One region of the Arthrobacter sp. FW306-05-C genome, then DNA from elsewhere that is predicted to be linked to it. Evidence: riboswitches for the same ligand, from Rfam matches in the RefSeq annotation. Region 1 holds a riboswitch; each other region holds the start of a gene.
What was found. Region 1 has a riboswitch for cyclic di-AMP ahead of LFT44_RS03130 (hypothetical protein). Riboswitches for the same ligand answer to the same signal wherever they lie in the genome.
Positions count from the first base shown of each region.

Region 2: it holds a riboswitch for cyclic di-AMP, as region 1 does, so the genes downstream of both, LFT44_RS08565 (NlpC/P60 family protein) here and LFT44_RS03130 (hypothetical protein) in region 1, are expected to answer to the same signal.
Region 3: it holds a riboswitch for cyclic di-AMP, as region 1 does, so the genes downstream of both, LFT44_RS03790 (C40 family peptidase) here and LFT44_RS03130 (hypothetical protein) in region 1, are expected to answer to the same signal.
Region 4: it holds a riboswitch for cyclic di-AMP, as region 1 does, so the genes downstream of both, LFT44_RS21640 (NlpC/P60 family protein) here and LFT44_RS03130 (hypothetical protein) in region 1, are expected to answer to the same signal.

Region 1 is NZ_CP084556.1:639,831-645,009, forward strand. Features, by position in the region: gene upp (uracil phosphoribosyltransferase) at 1-23, shown strand, start outside; gene LFT44_RS03125 (glyoxalase superfamily protein) at 68-484, shown strand; gene LFT44_RS03130 (hypothetical protein) at 662-1,390, opposite strand; cyclic di-AMP (ydaO/yuaA leader) riboswitch at 1,396-1,556, opposite strand; gene LFT44_RS03135 (ArnT family glycosyltransferase) at 1,727-3,817, opposite strand; gene LFT44_RS03140 (ArnT family glycosyltransferase) at 3,842-5,179, opposite strand, start outside.
Region 2 is NZ_CP084556.1:1,848,730-1,853,908, reverse strand. Features, by position in the region: gene LFT44_RS08580 (metal-sensitive transcriptional regulator) at 1-119, shown strand, start outside; gene LFT44_RS08575 (heavy-metal-associated domain-containing protein) at 139-363, shown strand; gene LFT44_RS08570 (heavy metal translocating P-type ATPase) at 423-2,654, shown strand; gene LFT44_RS08565 (NlpC/P60 family protein) at 2,751-3,524, opposite strand; cyclic di-AMP (ydaO/yuaA leader) riboswitch at 3,528-3,725, opposite strand; gene LFT44_RS08560 (heavy-metal-associated domain-containing protein) at 3,970-4,287, shown strand; gene LFT44_RS08555 (hypothetical protein) at 4,522-4,992, shown strand; gene LFT44_RS08550 (DUF305 domain-containing protein) at 5,127-5,179, shown strand, end outside.
Region 3 is NZ_CP084556.1:801,907-807,085, reverse strand. Features, by position in the region: gene LFT44_RS03800 (HNH endonuclease) at 1-234, opposite strand, end outside; gene LFT44_RS03795 (NlpC/P60 family protein) at 499-1,272, opposite strand; gene LFT44_RS03790 (C40 family peptidase) at 1,435-2,058, opposite strand; cyclic di-AMP (ydaO/yuaA leader) riboswitch at 2,183-2,360, opposite strand; gene LFT44_RS03785 (M23 family metallopeptidase) at 2,489-3,310, opposite strand; cyclic di-AMP (ydaO/yuaA leader) riboswitch at 3,323-3,553, opposite strand; gene LFT44_RS03780 (metal-dependent transcriptional regulator) at 3,673-4,374, opposite strand; gene serC (phosphoserine transaminase) at 4,716-5,179, shown strand, end outside.
Region 4 is NZ_CP084557.1:187,744-192,922, forward strand. Features, by position in the region: gene LFT44_RS21630 (heavy metal translocating P-type ATPase) at 1-1,339, shown strand, start outside; gene lspA (signal peptidase II) at 1,336-1,863, shown strand; cyclic di-AMP (ydaO/yuaA leader) riboswitch at 2,204-2,401, shown strand; gene LFT44_RS21640 (NlpC/P60 family protein) at 2,405-3,184, shown strand; gene LFT44_RS21645 (DUF3188 domain-containing protein) at 3,578-3,817, shown strand; gene LFT44_RS21650 (hypothetical protein) at 3,951-4,124, shown strand; gene LFT44_RS21655 (hypothetical protein) at 4,696-5,073, shown strand; gene LFT44_RS21660 (copper resistance CopC family protein) at 5,132-5,179, opposite strand, start outside.

The DNA.
Region 1 (5,179 bases):
GGCTCTACGGCATCGCAGGGTAGTTTTTACCCTTTTTCAATCGGTGTGCCGCCGCTAGCCTGTGCGGATGGACTGGAAACTCGAACTTGTCTTTGTCCCTGTATCCGACGTTGACCGCGCCAAGGACTTCTATGTCAACAAGGTGGGCTTCAACGCGGACTACGACGAGCGGCCGTCGGACCACGTGCGCTTCGTACAGCTGACGCCGCTCGGCTCTGCCTGCTCCATCTGCATGGGCGAGGGGCTTTTGGACGCCCCTCCCGGCACGGGAACCACCCTCCAGATGGTGGTCGACGACATCCAAAAGGCGCATGACCACCTGAAGAACAATGGTGTGGACGTCAGTGACATCGAAGTGCTGCCTTGGGGCCACTTCGTTTACTTCGCCGACCCGGACGGCAATAAGTGGGCCGTCCAGTACATCCCTTGGCGGAATGCCGGGCAGGATGCAGCTCAGGCCGGCAGTACGCCCAGCAACGCTTAAAACAGACCGCGGGCCGCATCGTGATGATGCGGCCCGCGGTCTGTCGCTGGAATCCCCGGCGTTACCCCGTGGCCAAGGCGTACGACGGCGGGTGGCGGGACACGCCGTCGGCTGTCCTTGGAGCCGGGAGGTTCAGCTGAAGGTTTCCCTTTGCGGCGCTATGCCAGGGAGAGGTGCCTAGTACCAGTTGTGCGCCAGGTGGAAGTTCAGCGCACCGCACGGAGACTGGTAGCTCTTCTTGATGTAATCCAGGCCCCAGTTGATCTGCGTGCGGTAGTTGGTCAGGTAGTCAGCGCCGGCGCTGGCCATCTTCTCTGCAGGCAGGGACTGGACGATGCCGTAGGCGCCGCTGCTGGGATTCGTGGCCGTGGTGGTCCAGTCGGACTCCTTGGTCCACAGCGTCTGCAGGCACTGCATCTGGTCAGGTCCCCAGCCAAAGGTTGCCAGCTGGCCGGCAGCATACGCCTGGGCGCCGGCGGGATCATTCACCGCGACGACGGGTGCCGGCGCAGGTGCAGGAGCGGGTGCCGGAGCCGGGGCGGGTGCCGGGGCTTCCGCTGCGGGGGCCGCCGGTGCAGGCGCGGGGGCTGGTTCCGCTGCCTGGGGGGCTACGCTGATTGCCGCCGGAACGGACGCTGCCGGGTTGGAGCGGATTTCGCTCTTCTCGATGCTCATTTGGGCATCGGCCGCTGCCGTGGAAGAGTTTGATTCGGTGGATGACACCGGGGTCATGCTGCTGGTTGCCTGGCCTGCCGCGCCTACCCCCACGAGCACCGCGCAGGATGCCGCAAGGATCCCGGCACGCACGCCCAGGCTGGTCTTCTTTGCTGGTTTCTTGGCCGGTCCCTGCTGTGCCAGATGTTTACCCTTGGCATGCAGGCATGCTTCTGCCGTGTTTTTGGACATGATTGATCGCCTCTCACACCTGCGGAGTTAGCTGTCGGGTTCGGATGAGGGCATCCGGCCGCACGGAAAGATCACGTGCGTGCTTAACCCCAAGGGCGTTCATCGCCCGGGACGGTGGGTCCCCCGCCTCTGCCGTTGCTCAATCGGAATCCGGGGAAGCGGCAGAGCTTGGCGTCAACCCGGGATATGCGGCCCGAACGGGAGCCGCACCCAATCGACGGTACAGGAAAAGCGAAGCAAAGTCACATTTAGGTAACGGAAGTCACGGCCTTCAGCGCGCCGGTTTGCTTCTGGCCTGCGGTTCAATCGTTACGTTCAGGACACCAGACCGTGTTGTTACCGTGCCAGGAGGTAGATAGTGGCGCCGCCGATGCTCTGCGCACTGAAGTTCTGCGAAACCCACTCGGCGATCCGGCCGGCGGCATCCGAACCGGAGCTGGACGGCATGGCCCCGCCGGCAATGAAGTAGTGGATTTTTCCCTGCGCGACGAGGTCTTGGAACTGCGCCAGGGTGGGGGAGGGGTCGGTGCCGTTGAAGCCGCCCACGGCCATCACCGGCAGTTCCGTGGCGAGCTGGTACCCGGCGGCATTGTTGGAGCCCACTACCGCTGCTGCCCAGGTGTAATTGGTTGCACCGTCTTTGAGCGCGGCCACAAGATCCGCTGATGGAGTAGGTGCGCCGAGGAGGCCACCGAGTCCGCCGCCGGGCCTGCCCCCGAAGTTAGCGCCGCCAGGGTTTGTTCCGGCCGGGGCGGCCTGCTGCTGGGAACCCTGCTGCTGGAAGCCCTGCCCCGTGGGACCCTGGCCCGTGACGCCCTGTCCGGTACCGCGGCCCGAAGGGCTCCGGCCGGTCGAACTGAAGCCTCCCGGTCCGCGGCCGCCGGCGCCTAAGCCCGAGGCTGGCCCCGCACTGACGATCGCCCCGCTGTGTGCCGTAGCCGCGGTGGTGACGGAGTAGTCCAGCGGACCGGCGAGCGACGCAGCGATGGCGAGGGCCGCCGTCGTCCGCTGCATGGAAGCCAAGCGCAGGAACTTGCCCAGCCCAATGCCTGCTGCGGCTGCCAAACTTCCGCCGAGCACCAGCCAGCGCAGCCAAGGGCCGTAGGCGGACGTGGTTCCCAGCAGGTAGAAGGCCGTAAGCGATGCCACGGCCACTGCTGAAGCGAGGAAGATGCGGGCAGCCGCTTGCCTGCGGCGCTGCCACAGGAGAACGCTGCCCAGGCCTGCCATTCCGGCGATTCCCGGTGCCAGTGCCACCGCGTAGTAGGGGTGGATGATGCCGGCCATGAAGCTGAACACCAGGCCCGCTACCAGGATCCACGAGCCCCAGATGATGACGGAAGCGCGGACAACATCTGTTCGCGGAGCCCGCCGCCCCACCCACAGCAGCCCCGCCGCAAGGATGAGTGCGGACGGCAGCAGCCATGCGATCTGGCCGCCGAACTCGCTGTTGAACATCCGGAACAGGCCCGGAACGCCCCAGCCGTTGCCGCCGCCCACACTGCCCGTTTCGTCGCCCGTGAGCCTGCCCAGGCCGTTGTAGCCCAACGTCAGCTCCAGGATGGAGTTGTTCTGCGACCCGCCAATGTAGGGCCGCATGTTCGCCGGCGTCAGCTCGACGGCCAGCAGCCACCAGCCGGCAGAAACCACCATCGCTGCTCCCGCGGCTGCCAGACGGATCAACCGCCGCCGCGTGCCGCCCGGAGCTGCCACCATGTATGCGATGGCGAACCCGGGAACCACCAGCAGGACCTGAAGCTGCTTGGCGAGAAACCCAAAGCCCAGGAATACCCCGGCCAGCAGGAGCCACCGAGGCCGGTCCTCCTGGACCGCGCGGAGGAACCCGTACGCGGCTGCTGTCATTAGCAGCACCAGCAGGGCGTCCGGGTTGTTGAACCGGAACATCAGGGTGGCAACCGGGGTGAGGGCAAGGACCGCCGCTGCCAGCAGCCCTGCCCGGTGCGCAAGCCCGACATCACCGGTGGCCGGCGTTGCGGCCCGCCGCACGGCCAGATAGACCAGCCACGCCGAGCCGACCCCCATCAGAGCCTGGGGAACCAGGATGCTCCACGAGCTCAGGCCAAAGATCCGGACCGACAGCCCCATGATCCACAGGGAGGCCGGCGGCTTGTCCACGGTGATGGCATTCGCGGCATCGGAGGAGCCGAAGAACCAGGCTGCCCAGTCCTGCGATCCGGCCTGGGCTGCGGCGGAATAGAACGCGTTGGCCCAGCCCGACGCACCGAGGTTCCACAGGTACAGCACGGCCGTGCCAGCCAGTACAGCTGCCAGTTCCAGCCTCCGGTGGAAGGCCGCACGGTCTCCGCGGAAGGCCGCATGGTCCCGCGTGCCCGGCCGGCCCCGGAGGGTGAATCGCTCCCGCCCCAGTGGATTCCTCCGGGGGCGGGCTGCGGTGGTTACAGGCATGCTTTGCTGGCTGGCCATCGTGTCCTACTTGGTGAGCTGGTAGACGGTTGAGTTGCCTACGGTCTGGGCCTGGAAGTTGGCCTGGACCCAGGCGGCCACTTCGGAGTTGCCGCCGCGGCCGCCCATGCCGCCACCGCCCATGCCTCCGCTTTGGATGAAGTAGCCGATCTGGCCCTTGGCCACCATGTCCTGGAACTCGGCCAGGGTGGGGTAGGGATCACCGCCGTTCCAGCCTCCGAGGGCAATGACGTTGGTGTCCGTGGCCAGTTCCAGGCTGGCTGCCTGGGTGGCGCCGGAAACGATCGCAGACCACTTTGTGCTGGTGGCCTTCAACAGGGCAGTCACCGCGGCATCGGCGGTTCCTTCGCCGGGACCGCCGGCGCCGCCTGCACCACCGGGGCCACCTGCACCGCCCGGGCCGCCGTCAGGTGCGCCGGTACCGGCTCCGGGGGTGCCGCCGAGGCCGTTCATTGGGTCAAGGCCGTCGGTTCCGGTGGCCGAGTCCGTGGCGGAGTTCCTGCCGTCGGTCCGGTCGCCGCGGAAGCCCGCGGCCCGGTTGCCGAAAGCGCCCGCTGAGCCTGCGGGTCCCGACGTCGGAATGGAGCCTGAGTGTGCGGAGGCAGCGGTGGCCAGGGTCCAGGCACCGGCACCAAGCCCGCCGGCCAAGAGGGATACGACGACGACGGCGGCCGCCCCCGCACGCCGGAACCGTCCGGAGGTGCGCACGGCGTCAAGGCGGAGCAGGATTGCCGCGGCGGCAAGGACACCGAGGATGATGACCGCCACGCGCAGCCAAGGGAGCCAGGATGCGTCCCGGCCCAGGAGGACAGAGGACCAAATCGAGGTGCCCAGGACGGCCACCGCAAGGACAATGCGGGCAGGCCAGTAGGTTCGGCCGCGCCAGAGTTCCACCGCTCCGATGCCCACCAGTGCCGCGATGGCCGGCGCCAGTGCTACCGAGTAATAGGGGTGGACGATGCCGCTCATGAAGCTGAAGACGCCTCCGGTGACCAAGAGCCAGCCGCCCCACAGAATCAGGGCGGCCCGGCTTGGGGAAGTGCGGGCTTCACGCCGGGTGAACCACAGGCCCGCCACCAGCAGGATCAGGGCAGCGGGCAAAAGCCATGAGACTTCACCGCCAAAGCTCGTCCCGAACATCCGTAACAGGCCGGCAGCCCCGCCGAATCCAGCGTTGCCGCCGCCGAAGCTGCCTCCGGGCCCGCCTGCAGCACCCCCGGCGGCGCCGCCGGGCATGCCTTCGCCCGAACCGGTGATTCTGGCCAGGCCGTTGTAGCCGAAGGTCAGTTCCAGGAAGCTGTTGGTGGTGGATCCGGCCATGTACGGGCGCTCCGAAGCGGGAGT
Region 2 (5,179 bases), 1.2 Mb from region 1:
TGGGCCTGCTCGAAGAACACATAGGACATTGCGTGGTGAATGCCGCGGCCGCCTCCGATGAGGCCGGCGAAGCCAAGGTCAAGGAAGCAACAGACGCCATCGGGCGCCTGCTGCGCTAAGGACGAAGGAGAAACCGTCATGAGCGTAAAGACAACTGTCAATATTTCCGGAATGCACTGCGGCCACTGCGTGGCGTCGGTGACCGAGGAACTGAGGGAGCTCGACGGGGTCACTGGTGTGGACGTGACACTGGACAAAGATGGCGTCTCGGCCGCCACCATCACCTCGGTAGCCGAGCTGGACCCCGAACAGATCGGTGCGGCGATAGCCGAAGCGGGCTACGCCGTCGTGGCCGGCGGTTAGGCGTGGGCACCGAAACCCTTGCCCCCGGCACCCGGATCCTCGAGCTGGACATCCAGGGCATGACGTGCGCGTCCTGCGTTGCCCGGGTCGAGCGGAAACTCGGCAAGCTCGAAGGCGTCGACGCCACCGTGAACCTGCCCCTGGAGTCGGCCCGGGTGACCGTCCCGGGCACCATATCCGACCAGCAGATCATCGACACTGTCACTGCCACGGGATACTCGGCCGCGCTCAAGACCGAACACAGCGCCCCGGAAGAGCCGCCAGCCGACGTGGAGCCGGCACAGCAAACCGGGCCTGGCGGGGATAAGGCGGCTGCGGCACGGGCAGCGGCCGGCAAGAGTCTGCGGCCCCGCCTCTACGTGGCAGCCCTCCTGACCCTGCCGGTCCTGGTGATCTCCATGGTCCCGGCCGCGCAGTTCCCGCACTGGGGCTGGGCGGCTCTGGTCCTCAGCACGCCGGTGATCAGCTGGGCCGCCTGGCCCTTCCACCGGGCCGCAGCCATCAATGCCCGGCACCTCGCCTCCACCATGGACACCCTGGTATCCATCGGCGTCAGCGCCGCCTTCTTTTTCTCGGCATGGCAGCTGCTGGCCGATCCGTTCATGACGGCACACCCCGTCATGAACATGAGCGGTCACGCCCTGTACTTCGAAGTCGCAGCCGTCGTCACCACCTTCCTGCTGCTGGGCCGCTATCTGGAAGCCAACGCCAAACAGCGCGCAGGCGACGCCCTGCGCGCGCTGCTGAACCTGGGCGCCAAGGAAGCCACCGTGCTCCGGGACGGAACAGAGTCCCGGGTCCCTGTTGAGCGGCTCGTCCCAGGCGACGTGTTCCTCGTCCGTCCGGGGGAAAAGATCCCCACCGACGGGTACGTCGTGGAGGGCCAGAGCGCCGTTGATACCTCCCTCATTACCGGTGAGGCGCTGCCTGTCGACGTGGGTGTGGACGATACGGTGATCGGGGCAACGATCAACACGAACGGTCGGCTGCTGGTCAAAGCCACCCGTGTCGGCAGTGAAACGACTCTCGCCCAGATGGGTCGGCTTGTCAGCCAGGCCCAGAGCGGCAAGGCAGCGATCGCCCGGCTGGCCGACCGGATCAGCGCCGTCTTCGTTCCGGTCGTGCTGGGAATTTCCGCCGCCACCTTCGCCGGATGGTTCCTTGGCGCCGGTAACCTGCAGGCGGCCTTCACCGCCGCAGTGGCTGTGCTCGTGATCGCTTGCCCGTGCGCGCTGGGGCTTGCAACACCGACGGCGCTGCTGACGGGAACGGGCCGGGGGGCGCAACTGGGCATCCTGATCAAGGGACCGCAGGTCCTCGAAGACACCAGGACTGTGGACACCATCGTGCTGGATAAGACCGGAACGGTCACCAGCGGCAAGCTGTCCGTGTCCGCTGTCCAGAGCCTGGACGGGACCGGCAGGAACGAGCTGCTCACCCTGGCCGGGGCAGTGGAAGCGGCAAGCGAACACCCGGTAGCACACGCCGTCGCCCGGGCAGCAAGGACGACGGCGCCGCTGCCGGCGGTCACCGACTTTGTCAGCGCAGCCGGCGGCGGCGTCCGCGGGACCGTCAACGGACACGCAGTCGTCGTCGGACGCGCAGGCTGGCTGCGGGACAACGGCATCAACGAACCGGCCGATGGCCAGCAGATGCTGCGAACGCTGGAGGACTCCGGCGCCACGGTGGTATGGGTCGGCATCGACGGAGAACCCGCAGGACTGATCAGCCTCACCGACACCGTCAAACCCGGTTCGGCCGCCGCGATCGCGCGGCTGAAGGACCTGGGGCTGCGTCCCGTGCTGCTCACCGGCGATAACGCCTCGGCCGCGTTAACCGTCGCCGCGCAGGTCGGCATCCCGGCCGAGGATGTGCTGGCCGGGGTCCTGCCTGAAGGCAAGGTGGCCGCCGTGCGCCGGCTGCAGGACGCCGGAGCGACAGTGGCCATGGCCGGGGACGGCGTGAATGACGCTGCAGCCCTGGCCCAGGCCGACCTGGGCATCGCCATGGGCAGCGGCACCGACGTGGCCATCGCGGCCGCGGATCTGACGGTCATGGGAAGCGACCTGGGGCAGGTCGCTCAAGCCATCGAACTGTCCCGCCGCACACTGGGCACGATCAAGACCAACCTGTTCTGGGCGTTCTTCTACAACGCCGTCGGCATCCCGGTCGCCGCGCTGGGGCTGCTCAACCCGATGATCGCAGGCGCTGCGATGGCCGCCAGCTCAGTTCTGGTGGTTACCAACTCCTTGCGGCTGCGCCGCTTCGGGCGCCCCGCAGTGAGCATGTAATTACTCCCCGCCCGTGAGGCAGGGATGCTGAAGGCCGGTGATGCAGTGCCCCCAAGGCACTGCATCACCGGCCTTCAGTGGTCTGTGGATGGCCGCTTATTTTCCGGCGCGGACGAAGGTGACGGCGCCCTTGGCGGTCATCCAGGTCAGGGGGTGGACGGCGGTTTCGTTCCTGCCGTTCAGGCCGGAGCTGAGGACCTGGCCGTTGCCGACGTAGATCCCGACATGGCCCGGCTGCATGACCATGTCGCCGGGCTGCGGGTCGGTGACTACCGTTCCGTAGTTCATGAACTGCATCGGGCCAAGGTCCCCGACGGGGATGCCGGCCGCGTTGAGGGCGTTCTCCACCAGCCGGGTGCAGTCCTGGATCATGCCGATCTGGGCATAGGCGGAGGAAACCATGATGGCGTTGATGCCGCCGGCTGCCGGTGCTGCCACGGGGGCGGCAGCAGCAGGGGTCACCGTGACCTGGGCCTTCGCCGGCGCTACCGCTGCGGTCACCGCGGGCGCCACGGGGGCCTTGGGTGCCTGCGCTGCGACCGGTTTGGGTGCTTCCACGACCGGAGCCGGGGTGGTCTCTACAACAGGACGCTCGAAGGAAATCTGGACTGTGGCGTCGGCGCTGAGCGGCGTCTGGACCTGGTTGGTGACTTCCAGGTTTGAGGCCGGCTCCGCGTCGCGCTGGACCGGGGCGTCGGCTGCCTGGGCGGCGATGCCGCTGGTAAGGACAAGCCCGGACGCTGCGGCGATGACCGCGGCCTGGCGCCCGGCGGCACCGGCGTTACCGGCTACTGACCTGGACAGCACGGCAAGGGGACTGGTCTGGACGGGGACCGCGCGGCGGCGGCCGTGAGCTTTGCCATTGGGCATGAAAAGGCCTCTCCCACTGCCTGCGAGGTTAGCTGTCGGATTCGGATGGGAGACACCCGGCCGCACCGGTACATGAGTGGCACCAGGCACGGCTTCACCCCAAGACCTGCCCGAAGCAGGCCGCCATTGGGTTCCCCGTCTCTGCCGGACGAAAGTTGCGAATGGATCCCGGGCAGCGGCAGAGTTAGGCAAGTCTGCTCGGGAGTGCCGCACTTGGAGAAACGGGCACGGCTATGACCATACGTCACATCATCAACACTTGTCACATTCCGGTAACGCCGCGCCGGGCCACGTCTCCCCTCCCACTTGCAAACTTATACCCAGTGGGGGTATATTTTTGGATGTTGTCAGTGAAGTGGTATGTCCCGGCCGGTCCCTTGCACCTGCTCTCACAGCCGTTCAACCCCAGCGCCCATAAGTCCTTCGTCTAGGAATGGAAACTGACATGTGTGGAACTGAATCCCGTACCCAGCTGCCGCTTGCATCCTCAGCATCCGGGTGCAGCTGCTGCTCGACCCAAGACTCGGCTGTCCCGTCGGCAACGCCCGGAACCAGCGCCGTGGAATTCGCGGTGGATGGTCTTACCTGTGGGCATTGCGTTCAGACGGTCGAGAAGGCCGTCTCCTCCCTGGAGGGGGTCGAATCGGCTTCTGTCGAGCTGGTCCCGGGCGGCCGCTCGCGCCTGCTGGTAGGAGGCAGGGCAAATGAGGCTGCCGTGCGCGAGGCCGTCACCGCCGCCGGCTATACATTCGCGGCGAACTAGGCATTTCCCCCGGTAACTTCCTCCTTCCGGGCTCCGGAAGGAGGAACCGGTCCGGGCGGCTGGCCGGACAGGCCCGCCGCCTCTAACCAACGCCCCGCACCTCAACCGACGTGGGCGCAGTGAAACCGAATGCCGGCCGCGCACGTTGTACCAGCACGGCAGCGACTGGCCTGAAGCGGCGTGCCGGTAGGCTGAAGCTGTACTGCCGCCCTGGACTGAAAGGAGGAAGACCTCGTGACCGCATCATCCCAGCGCCGCCTCACCGCCTTCCTCCTGAGTGCGGGCTTCCTCGTAGCTGCCTTGGCCATCATCGCCGGGATCTTCGGCATGCACGTCATGACCGGCGCCCACGACATGGGTCCCGGTCACAGCATGACCGCAGCTGGCGAGGGTCCGGTCGTGCGGCTGCAGACCATGCCGGTCAGCCACTCCCATAAAACGATGACCGACGGTGCTGCTGAGGCTCCCGCTGTAGTCACCGGTTCATCCGCGTCGTCCTGTGCCCCGGCAGGGTCCTGCCCGGAGATGACGGCCGGTGCGGCTGCCTGCGTCCTGGCTCCGGGAACCACCACTCTCGCAGCCCCGCTTCCGGGAACAGCCTCCTATGAGCTGCCGGATTTCGGTGCCGCGGCCGCAGGGACAAGCACCTATTCCTACTCACCGGACAGCCCCTCCCCCGGTGACCTCTGTATCAGCCGAACGTAAACCCTTCCTCAGCGCCTTGCCCTGCACCAGCGCACCGTCCACCCGGCAGCGACAAACGGCCCAGCCGTCTTACCTAGGCTGCCACCTACAAGGCGTCCCCGTGCGCCGCTGATACTTTTGAGGACCTGATTTTCATGAAGAAGACCCTGACAATTTCTGCTGCCGCCATCGCCGCGGCCATCGCCCT
Region 3 (5,179 bases), 160 kb from region 1:
GTCGCGTCTGAGTACGCCCCTGCGGCTGACAGCCGTGGAGTGGTTGTATCGGGGCCGGATGTACCGGTTGAGGAGGATCACGGACGGGCGGCCCAGGACGTCCGTGGGTCCCACGACAGGGTCATCCCCTTCGGCCACGACGCTCGCCTTGCCCGTGAGCACAAGCACCAGCGCCCGGCGGAAAGTAATGACCGCCAGCGGTTCATATCCAGCATTCAGAACGAGAGTGCGCATGCACTTACCTCTTCACGGCCGCACCCGTCAGGGGCACGAGGGCCGGCTGCCCTCGGCATGTCCGGGCTATGGATCGACATCACAAGAGTAAACAGAGAAGTGCAAAATCAGGTAATCGCCGCCCGGATTCCCTGCGGGGAACGTTCCCCAGCAGGGCAGGCATCAGTCCCCTGCGGGGAACTTCTTAAACGCCAAGGACCCCCGCTGCGAGGGCGGGGGTCCTTGGACAAGCACTGGCTGTTGCCAGTGCCGGACATGCGGTGCTTACCTGACGTGGATGAAAACCGGCCCGGAGCCCACGTTTGCGCTGAAGACCACGGTGTCGTTGCCGTTGAAGCCGCCATGCACGGCCATGCCGTTTCCGGCGTAAACAGCGATGTGTGCCATTCCTCCGCCACCATCGGCGTAGTAGATCAGGTCGCCGGGCTGTGCCTGGGAAGCAGGCACCGTGTCCCCCAGGGACAGGTAGCCGGCGGGCCAGTCGTGGAAGTGGATGCCGACGGCGGCCAGGGCGTTGGTCACCAGCATGGTGCAGTCCTGGTGGACGCCAAGCTGGGCGTAGGCGGCGGAGAGGATTGCAGCACCCTTGCCGCTGGCAGAAGCCTGGGCTGCGGGAGCGGCCGGGGCAGCGGCGGTGGCGACCTTGGCGGTGACCTTGGGAGCGGCAACGGGCTGGGCGGCGGGAGCAGGGGCAGCTTCCTCCACCTGAACCTGGGGCTCGGGCTCGACGACGGGGGCCGGCGTGGTGGTCACAGCTGGCTTCTCGAAGCTGATCGCAATGGTGGAAGCGGCGGAAATCGGGGCGTCGACGGCGGATTCAACTTCCAGCGCGGAGGCGGGAGCAGAGTCGCGCTTGACGTTGGCATCGGCGGCGTTGGCCGCAATGCCACTGGTCAGGACCAGGCCGGAAGCGGCGGCGATGACCGCAGCCTGGCGGCCCATGCCGCCGGCGTTGTCGCTGACAGCCTTGGCAATGACAGCGATCGAGTTGGTCTTGGTGACCTCGGCGCGGTGCCGTGCGGTAGCACGAGTCGTCATCAGTTCTCTCTTTCGTTTTCCTTGCAACCGCAGGTAGGCAGGCAAAGTGTGTTGGACGCGCCGGCATCTTGGGGGTACGCCGGCGCGTCCCGAACGGGGATGTGGTTTCTAGCGAAGAAGCTTTGGGCAAAGAAATAGCCCTTGGAGCACGGAGCCCAAGAACTATTTGTTGAGGTGGTAGTACGACGAGGTACCGGTGGCTGCAGGCGAGTGGAGCAGCGTGCCCTGTGAGGGGTTGAGTGCGCTGATCATCATGCCGTTGCCGACGTAGATGCCAACGTGGGCGCCGCCGTTCTGGACAACCAGGTCACCCGGCTGCGGCGCGGAGGTGGGGGTCATGATGCTCCACGCGTTGGTGCGGGGAATGCTGATGCCTGCCTGGGCGTAAACCCACTGCACGAACCCGGAGCAGTCCCAGCCGGTGACGGGGCTGGTGCCGCCCCACACGTACGAGTGGCCGATGCCGGTGTAGGCGATGGCTGCGATGCCCGAGGTCGCCGCCGAGGAGATGGTCTGGGCGGTCTTGGCGGCCGGCGCGGCGTCCTGGCCGGCAGCAGCAGCAGCGGTGGCCGTGTCGGTGGACTGGGTACGCACCGGCTGCACCTTGGGAGCAGCGGTGGTTTTGACCACGGGACGTTCAAAGGAAACCGTGGCGGTGGGGGCAGCGGTGACGGCGAGGGCCGTTTGGGCCGAACCGGACTCAGTGGAAGCTGAGACACCGGCAGTGGTATCAGCAGCAGTGGCCGGCAGGCCCATGCTCAGGATCAGGCCCGAGGCGGCTGCCACAACGGCAGCCTGGCGGCCTACGGTCCCGGCATTTGCACTCACGGCCTTGGAAACGGCATCCAAGGGGTTGGTGCGAACCGTTTGCGCACGGTGGCGCGCAGAATTATGGCGTGAAGACACGAAGGTAGCCTCTCCCAATGCCTGCGAGGTGAGCTGTCGGATTCGGATGGGAGTCACCCGGCCACGCTGCTTCCTGGGAAGCTTGTGACTTAACCCCAAGGCCTTCTGGATAAAGGCCGAAATTGGTTCCCCCGCCCCTGCCAGACGATGAAATGCGAACGGACCTTGAGCGGTGGCAGAGTTAGGCAATCCACTCAAGAGCGTCAACTTCGGAAAAGTTGACGCGAGTTAGACGGTACAGCAGTTTTGTTTCAATGTCACATTCAGGTCACGGCTAGTCACGGCGATCTGAGAGTGCGCAATCATTCGGTTACAACCAGCCCATGGGATCGACCACTTCGCCATTGACCTGGACTTCGAAGTGCAGGTGGCAGCCGGTGGATGCACCAGTGGTGCCGCTCAGCGCCACCACGTCCCCGCGGGAGACGGTCTGGCCCACCTTCACATTGAAGGACGACAGGTGGTTGTACGTGGTTTCCAGCCCGTTCCCGTGGTCGATGACCACTCGGTTTCCGCCGCCGAACTGATGCCAGCCCGCGAAGGTCACGGTACCCGTGGCGGCCGCCAGGACGGATGTCCCACACTGCGCCACGAAGTCCTGGCCCCGGTGGAAGTCGCCCGAGCCTCCAGTAATCGGGCTGACCCGGTAACCGAAGGGGGAAGCGGTGGCAAGGGATGCCAGCGGTGCGGCCAGGGTGCCGGCTGACGCGGCACGCGTCACGGAGCCGGCCGACTGGGCACTCAGCAGTTGCTTTAGCTTCCCGTCCGGGTCCGCCTGGGTCACCACGGCGGACCGGCTGAAGTCGATCTGGGCACCGATGTCGGCCGAGATCTCGGGCTGCGGCGTGACAGAGGAGGCTGCAAGCGGGGCGCTGCCGGCGGCATCAGTGGCCATAACGGGACTTGTGGCGGGCACGGTCACGGTCAGCACCAGGCCGGTGGCTGCCAGGGCAATGCCGGCCTTCTGGCCGATGCCGCTGGCAGCGGCAAACTCCGTCATCTGGCGGAACGGACCCCGGCGGCGGCGGGCGTCGCGATGGAGGTCGCGGGGGCGCTCCGCTGCGACAACTTCGACAACCCGCGGCGCCGAAGGGGGGCCGGCAGCACGGCGGCGTCCCCGGGGGGTTTGCATGGTCAAGAAGGGTTCCTCTCTGGAAAAGCCTGCGGAGTTAGCTGTCGGATTCGGGTCAGAGAGATCAAAGACCCGGCCCGCCAAGGGCAAGCTTCTGCGCAGGGGTATTCCCGGAAGAATCCTTCACTGGAGAGGCTTGCTGCTGACGGACTTCACGCCAAGGCAGTCCCCCGCTGCCGCTTGTGGTTCCCCCGCCTCTGCCAGTAACGACTCGTGCACCCGATCCGCTGGCAGAGCTCGGCTCCGGATCAGGTAACGCTTAAGTTTCAAACGACTGGTTCTACTATAGGGGCTTAAGACCCTAGGTAACAATTCCGTTATCTTTGGCTGGAAGGGCAGGTCCGGGGTATGGAAGTTTCGCTTCAGCCCTGCTTGACGGCCACAAAGACGTGTGCGGCAACCTCCGGCGGAAGCTCCAGCGCTCCTTCAATCCCGGCCACCCGCACCGAGATGTAGTCGCCCACGCGCTCCAGGGCCACTGCAGCGCCGGGCCGGATTCCGCCTTCGTCCAACTGCGACAGCAGCTCCGGCTCCACCTGGATCGGCTCCGCGAGGCGGCTGATGGTCACGCCGGAAGCAGGCACGTAGCTCTTCATCGCCTCCACCAGGCTGATGGCGCCGTCACCGAAGCCGGGGGCCGGCCGGCCGCCCAGCGCGGCAAGGCCCGGGATGGGGTTGCCGTACGGGGATTCGGTGGGGTGGTCCAGTATCTCGTAGATGCGGCGCTCCACCCGCTCACTCATCACATGTTCCCAGCGGCAGGCTTCATCGTGGACGTAGGCCCAGTCCAGCCCGATGACGTCCGCCAGCAGGCGTTCGGCCAGCCGGTGCTTGCGCATCACCTCCGTGGCGCGCTTGCGCCCGGTGTCAGTGAGCTCCAAATGCCTGTCACCAGAGACAACAACGAGTCCATCGCGCTCCATCCTGCCGATGGTCTGGGAGACGGTGGGGCCGGAGTGGCGCAAGCGCTCGGCAATACGGGCCCGGAGGGCAACGATGTTTTCTTCCTCAAGCTCCAGGATGGTCCTGAGGTACATCTCCGTAGTGTCGATCAGATCCGTCATCCAGCTCAGCTCCTCGAGCGCAGTACCTTGCGTTGTCCCACCGTATCGCCTCTTCCCGCGAGGTAGTCCGGGGGAAAGCTTAGCCTATTTTGACTTTGTCCGAATAGCTGCGGCCCCAAGGGGAGCCGCAACAGGTGCACGCGGAAGGGTTGCACACGCGGGACACTTGCACGCCCGCCGCGTTGTCTCAGTGTCTGGACTTTGCCGCTGCCGGTTGCCGCCCAGCGCCGCTGTTCAGGCAGAATGGAAAAGGCCTATGGCACAGCCGCCGCCCGGCTGCCGGCCACCACAACCCGCCCGTGCGGACCAAAGCGTTCGTCCCCGCCGAAATTGGAGCACCTGTGAGCGACACCAGCATCACGATTCCCGCCGACCTCCTGCCCAAGGACGGACGGTTCGGTGCCGGTCCGTCAAAGGTCCGGCAGGAACAGATCGATGCCCTCGCCGCAGCGTCCAAAACCATCCTCGGCACCTCTCACCGCCAAGCCCCGGTCAAGAACTTGGTGGGGTCCGTCCGTGAAGGGCTGAGCCAGTTCTTCCGCGCCCCGGAAGGCTACGAGGTTGTCCTTGGCATTGGCGGCTCCACTGCTTTCTGGGATATCGCGAGCTTCGGCCTGGTGGAGAAGAAGGCCCAGCACCTCTCCTTTGGCGAGTTCGGGTCCAAGTTCGCTGCGGCCACCAACAAGGCACCTTTCCTGGAAGCCTCCTCGATCATCAAGTCCGAGCCCGGCACCCGACCAATGGCACAGGCCGAGGCCGGGGTGGACGTTTATGCCTGGCCTCAGAATGAGACCTCCACCGGTGT
Region 4 (5,179 bases), on a different replicon from region 1:
CTACGCCGGGTCCATCAACGGCACCGGGCCGCTGGAAGTCGAAGTCACCAGCGCCGCGGAGAACAACTCCCTGGCCCGGATCGTGCACATCGTCGAGGCCGAACAGTCCCGCAAGGGACCCGGGCAGCGCCTGGCGGACAACATCGCCAAGAAACTGGTCCCCGGCATCCTCATCGCCGCGGCCCTGATCATCGCCTTCGGCTTCATCATGGGAGAACCCCTGGTGTGGTTCGAACGCGCCCTGGTCGTCCTCGTAGCCGCATCGCCTTGCGCTTTGGCGATCTCCGTCCCGGTCACCGTTGTCGCCTCCGTCGGCGCCGCCAGCCGCATCGGTGTGCTGATCAAGGGCGGCGGCGCACTGGAAACCCTCGGCAAGATCCGCACCATCGCCCTGGACAAGACCGGCACCCTGACCCGGAACAAGCCTGAAGTCATCGATGTCGCCGCGGCTGGGACCGTCACCCGCGAAGACGTTCTGGCCCTCGCAGCCGGGCTGGAGGCCCGCAGCGAACACCCCCTGGCCCGCGCCATCCTCGCCGCATCCCCCGCCCAGGCCGACGTGACCGACGTCGACACCGTCCCCGGCGCCGGCCTGCAAGGCACCTTTGAGGGCAAGACCGTCCGGCTGGGCCGCCCCGGCTGGATCAACCCCGGCTCCCTCGCCGCGGATGTCGAGCGGATGCAGAAGGCCGGTGCCACCGCCGTCCTGATCGAATCCGCCGGCGAAGTCATTGGTGCCGTCGCTGTCCGTGACGAACTGCGCCCCGAAGCCCGGGACGTCATCGCCCGGCTGACCGCCTCCGGGTACACCACGGCCATGCTCACCGGGGATAACGCGATCACCGCCGCGGCCCTGGGCAAGGACGCCGGGATCACCGAAGTCCACGCCGACCTTCGCCCGGAGGACAAGGCCGAAATCATCCGGACCCTGAAGTCCCGCCAGCCCACCGCCATGGTCGGTGACGGCGTCAACGACGCCCCGGCCCTGGCCACCGCCGACACCGGTGTTGCCATGGGTGCCATGGGCACCGACGTGGCCATTGAAACCGCCGACATCGCCCTGATGGGCGAGGACCTGAACCACCTGCCCCAGGTCCTGGACCACGCCCGCCGGACCCGGTCCATCATGCTGCAGAACGTGGGCCTGTCCCTGCTGCTGATCGCGATCCTGATCCCGCTGGCACTGGTCGGCGCCCTGGGGCTGGCCGCGGTCGTCCTGATCCACGAACTCGCCGAAATCGTGGTGATCGGCAACGGCGTCCGCGCCGGCCGCATCAGCGGCAAAATAATGGCGCTCCGGACGGCCAAACCCGCGCCGGCGCTGGAACCTGCCGCGTGAGCGTCCCGTCCCCGGCAGATCCGGCAGATCCGGCAGGGACACCACCAGTTGCCACCAAAGCATGGCGGGTAAAAATTGGCCTGCTCGCCGCGGCCGCCGTGCTCGCGGTGGCCGACCTGGTCATCAAGGCCTTGGCCGAGGAACTGCTCTCCAACGGTGCCACGGTCGATCTGGGCCTGGTGAACCTGAAGCTGGTGTACAACACCGGGGTGGCTTTCAGCCTCGGGGCTAACCTCGCCCCGTGGCTGGTCATTGCCGCGACCGCCGTCATCGTCCTGGCCATGTCCTGGTACGCAGTGTCCACCGCCCCCGCCATGCCGGCGCTCTCCCGGGCGGGTGCGGCGATGGTGGTTGGCGGCGGTGCCGGGAACCTTGTGGACCGGATGGACGGGCGCGGCGTCGTGGACTACCTGCACAGCGGCTGGTTTCCCACCTTCAACCTCGCCGACGTGTTCGTCACCGTCGGCGTAGGGCTGTATGTGCTGGGCAGCCTGCTGGGATCCCGGGACCAGGAAAAGGCGTAACCAGCTGCAGTCCGGGCACGGGCCTCCTGACGCTGGAAGGACTTGCTCATGCTTGCCAGCATCCTGGCCACGACGGCCGCGTTAGCAGCGACCAAAATCGATGACATTGCTCCCATGCTTTTCCGTTCCTTGAACATGAAGGATCGATGGGCGCTGGGATTGAACGGCTGCGGAAGGCGGTGCAGGCACCGGCGGGTCTGACCAGGTCACTGACGACATCCCGGAAATACCCCGGGTATCAAGCAGGTGGGTGCCAGTCAGGGCGTTATGCAAATGTGACAAATGAGGCTTGTGTGACGTAGGGTCTGAACCGTGCCGGTTTCTCCGAATGCGGCACTCCCGAGCAGACTTGCCTAACTCTGCCGCTGCCAGGGATCCGTTCGTAAAATTCGTCCGGCAGAGACGGGGAACCCAGAGTTGGCCCGCTTCGAGCAGGCCTTGGGGTGAAGCCGTGCCTGGTGCCTTTCGTGTACCATCACGGCCGGGTGCCTCCCATCCGAATCCGACAGCTAACCTCGCAGGCAGTGGGAGAGGCCCTTTCATGCCCATGCGCAAAACTCACGGCCGCCACCGCGCGGTCTCCGTCCAGACCAGCGCCATCGCCGTGCTGTCCAAATCCGTCACCGCAAACGCCGGCACCGCAGGCCGTCAGGCAGCCGTCCTCGCAGCAGCCTCCGGCCTCGTCCTGACTGGCGGCATCACCGCCGCCCAGGCAGCAGACGCCCCGGCCCAGCGCGACGCCGAGCCGGCATCCACCCTCGAAGTCGCAGGCCAGGCCCAGACCCCGCTGACCGCCGACGCCACGATCCAGATCACCTTCGAGCGTCCGGAGGTGGAAACCACGCCGGCACCCGTCGTGGAAGCAGCCAAGCCAGTCGCCGCCGAAGCGCCCAAAGCCGCGGTCCCCGTGGGCGCTGCGACGGTGAAGGCAGCCGCTGCGCCCGCCAAGGCCCAGGTCACCGTCACCCCTGCCGCGCCGGCGCCCGCGCCAGCCGCGGGCGGGATCAACGGCATCATGCTGTCCTCCGCCTACGCCCAGATCGGTATGATCCAGGACTGCACACGGCTAGTCGAAAACGCCCTCAACGCTGCCGGCATCCCCGTCGGCGACCTCGGGCCGATGCAGTTCATGAACTACGGCACCGTCGTCACCGACCCGCAGCCCGGCGACATGGTCATGCAGCCCGGCCACGTAGGAATCTACGTCGGCAACGGCCAAGTCCTCAGCTCCGGCCTGAACGGCAAGAACGAAACAGCGGTCCACCCCCTGACCTGGATGACCTCCAAAGGCGCCGTGACCTTCGTGCGCGCAGGCAAATAAAACCACTGAAGGCCGGTGATTCAATGCCTTGGGGGCAATGAATCACCGGCCTTCAGCATGCCCTCGCACGCTGGACCCTCTGTCGAGGGTGGAGTGCCCTGCCTCTTACTCCGGTCCGGTGCCTCGGAACCTCTGCACCCTCAAACCAAGGGACCGGAGACGCCGGAAGTCCCGCCGGAGCCTGTGGTGCTGAGGTGCTGAGGTGCTGAGGTGCTGAGGTGCTGAGGTGCAACCGTACAGCCGCAGTCTCGCTCGTTTCCGCGGATACGCGCCTTGGCTGTTGAGCTCTCCAGAGGAGTTCCGGCGATCGCGGCGAGAAGTACTGCGGGCGCCAATCCCATGCGTGTGCGGCACGTGAAAAGGTGGGCAGGGCTTTCCGCATATGCTGGATGGGTGCTAAACGAGTTTTGGGCCACCGCACCTGCATCGTACAAAGCGGTTGTTTTCAGTGCCATGGCCCTGATTGCGCTGGGAATCGCGATTAACATTTTTGGCCAGACCGCCAAAAATGAGGCCCTGTCGTTTGCATCGCTGGCTGTCATAGGCGCGGGACTGCTGCTTCACGCTGCAGGGGTTGTCATCCGCGGACATCAGGTCCAGAAACGCCTTCGGAATTCTTCAAGAAAAGGATGACCCAGTGCAGAACGCTTTCGTTGCGGCTGGCCTTCACGCCCTAAGCACGATGCCTACTCCCGGTCCCGGAACTGACGGGCTGAGGCCCGGTTTGAGTCCCGATCAGGTGTCACCGGGATTTCTCGGGTTTCTGATGACGGCGTTTATGGTCATAGCCGTCGTGATGCTCATGGTGTCCATGACCCGGCGGATCCGCCGCGTGCGCTACCAGGCGCAGATCCGTCTGCCAGGGCAGGACAGCCCGGACGGAGCGGATACGAACCTTGCCGTCGCCGGTGAGCCGCAAGCCAGAAAGCACACAACCTAGCGAAACTTCCGGGGCCCGGTCTAGTGGTTCGCCAATTTGTTCCAGCATGTCACCCGGCCGTTATCCTTCCCTCAGGGGATCGCGACCCTCTTGCCCGGCGAGATGACGCCGTAGCCCAGGCGGCGGTTGTGCCAGCAGCGTACCGAGCGCCTGGGAGAAATTGATTGGGCCGGCCGGCAGCCCGCACCGCTAGGCGGAACCTTGCCGCTTTCCAGGTCTTGGCCAGGCCGGCGAGGTAGCGGGGGCCGCCCTCCGTTTCCATCCAGATCAGCTTCAATGCCACGGGCAGCGGCGGTACGATTCACCACGGTCATGGTCCTGATACCAGCCATGGCATTGACGCTGGGGCTGACCAGCCGGGACCTGGTGGACGCGCGAGTCCATTCATCCATTCCTGTACAGTCGTTAGGGGCTTCATAGCGCCCCACGGATGCTGTCCCGCGCCCGGGCCAGTCCTGACGATGATTCAAGGAACCGTATGACCGCTGAAAATATGATGGCTGAGGGTCCTCATCGGCCGGCCGCGCCGTCCCGGGCATCGGGTATGCCGCTTGGTTGCCGGCGTTTGTTGATGGTTGGCGGTATCTGCGTTCCGATCGGCCTCGTTGCCGGACCATTTTTGCTGCCTGCTCAACTGTTGGCCGTCGCGGGAATTGTCCTGCTGGCTGTTGCGTTGTCCCACGGGCCCGGTGAACGCTGGTTTTGGCGCTGGTCGTTGGCTGTCGCCGCGGCTGGTGGCCTGTGGCTGGCCGCTACGGCGGCGTACTACATCACGATCATGGTCGCCGCTGAGGCGTCTGCCCCGTTGCCGGTTTTCGCGCAGGGACTCTTTACTGCCGGGGCGGTGTCCGTTGCGGTCATGGCGGTCGCAGCCCTGACCGCTGCGCTGCTGAGGATGCTGGCGAATCGCCGGAAAGCCCGGGAAGCGGGGGCGTCTGTCCGGTCCTAGGCCGTTCCTTGGTTCTTTCCGGTGTTCCCGTGCGACGGGAACACCGGAAAGACGTAGGTCAGGAGCGTTGTCCGGCGTTTCTGCGGCGCAGCCACCAGGTCACGGC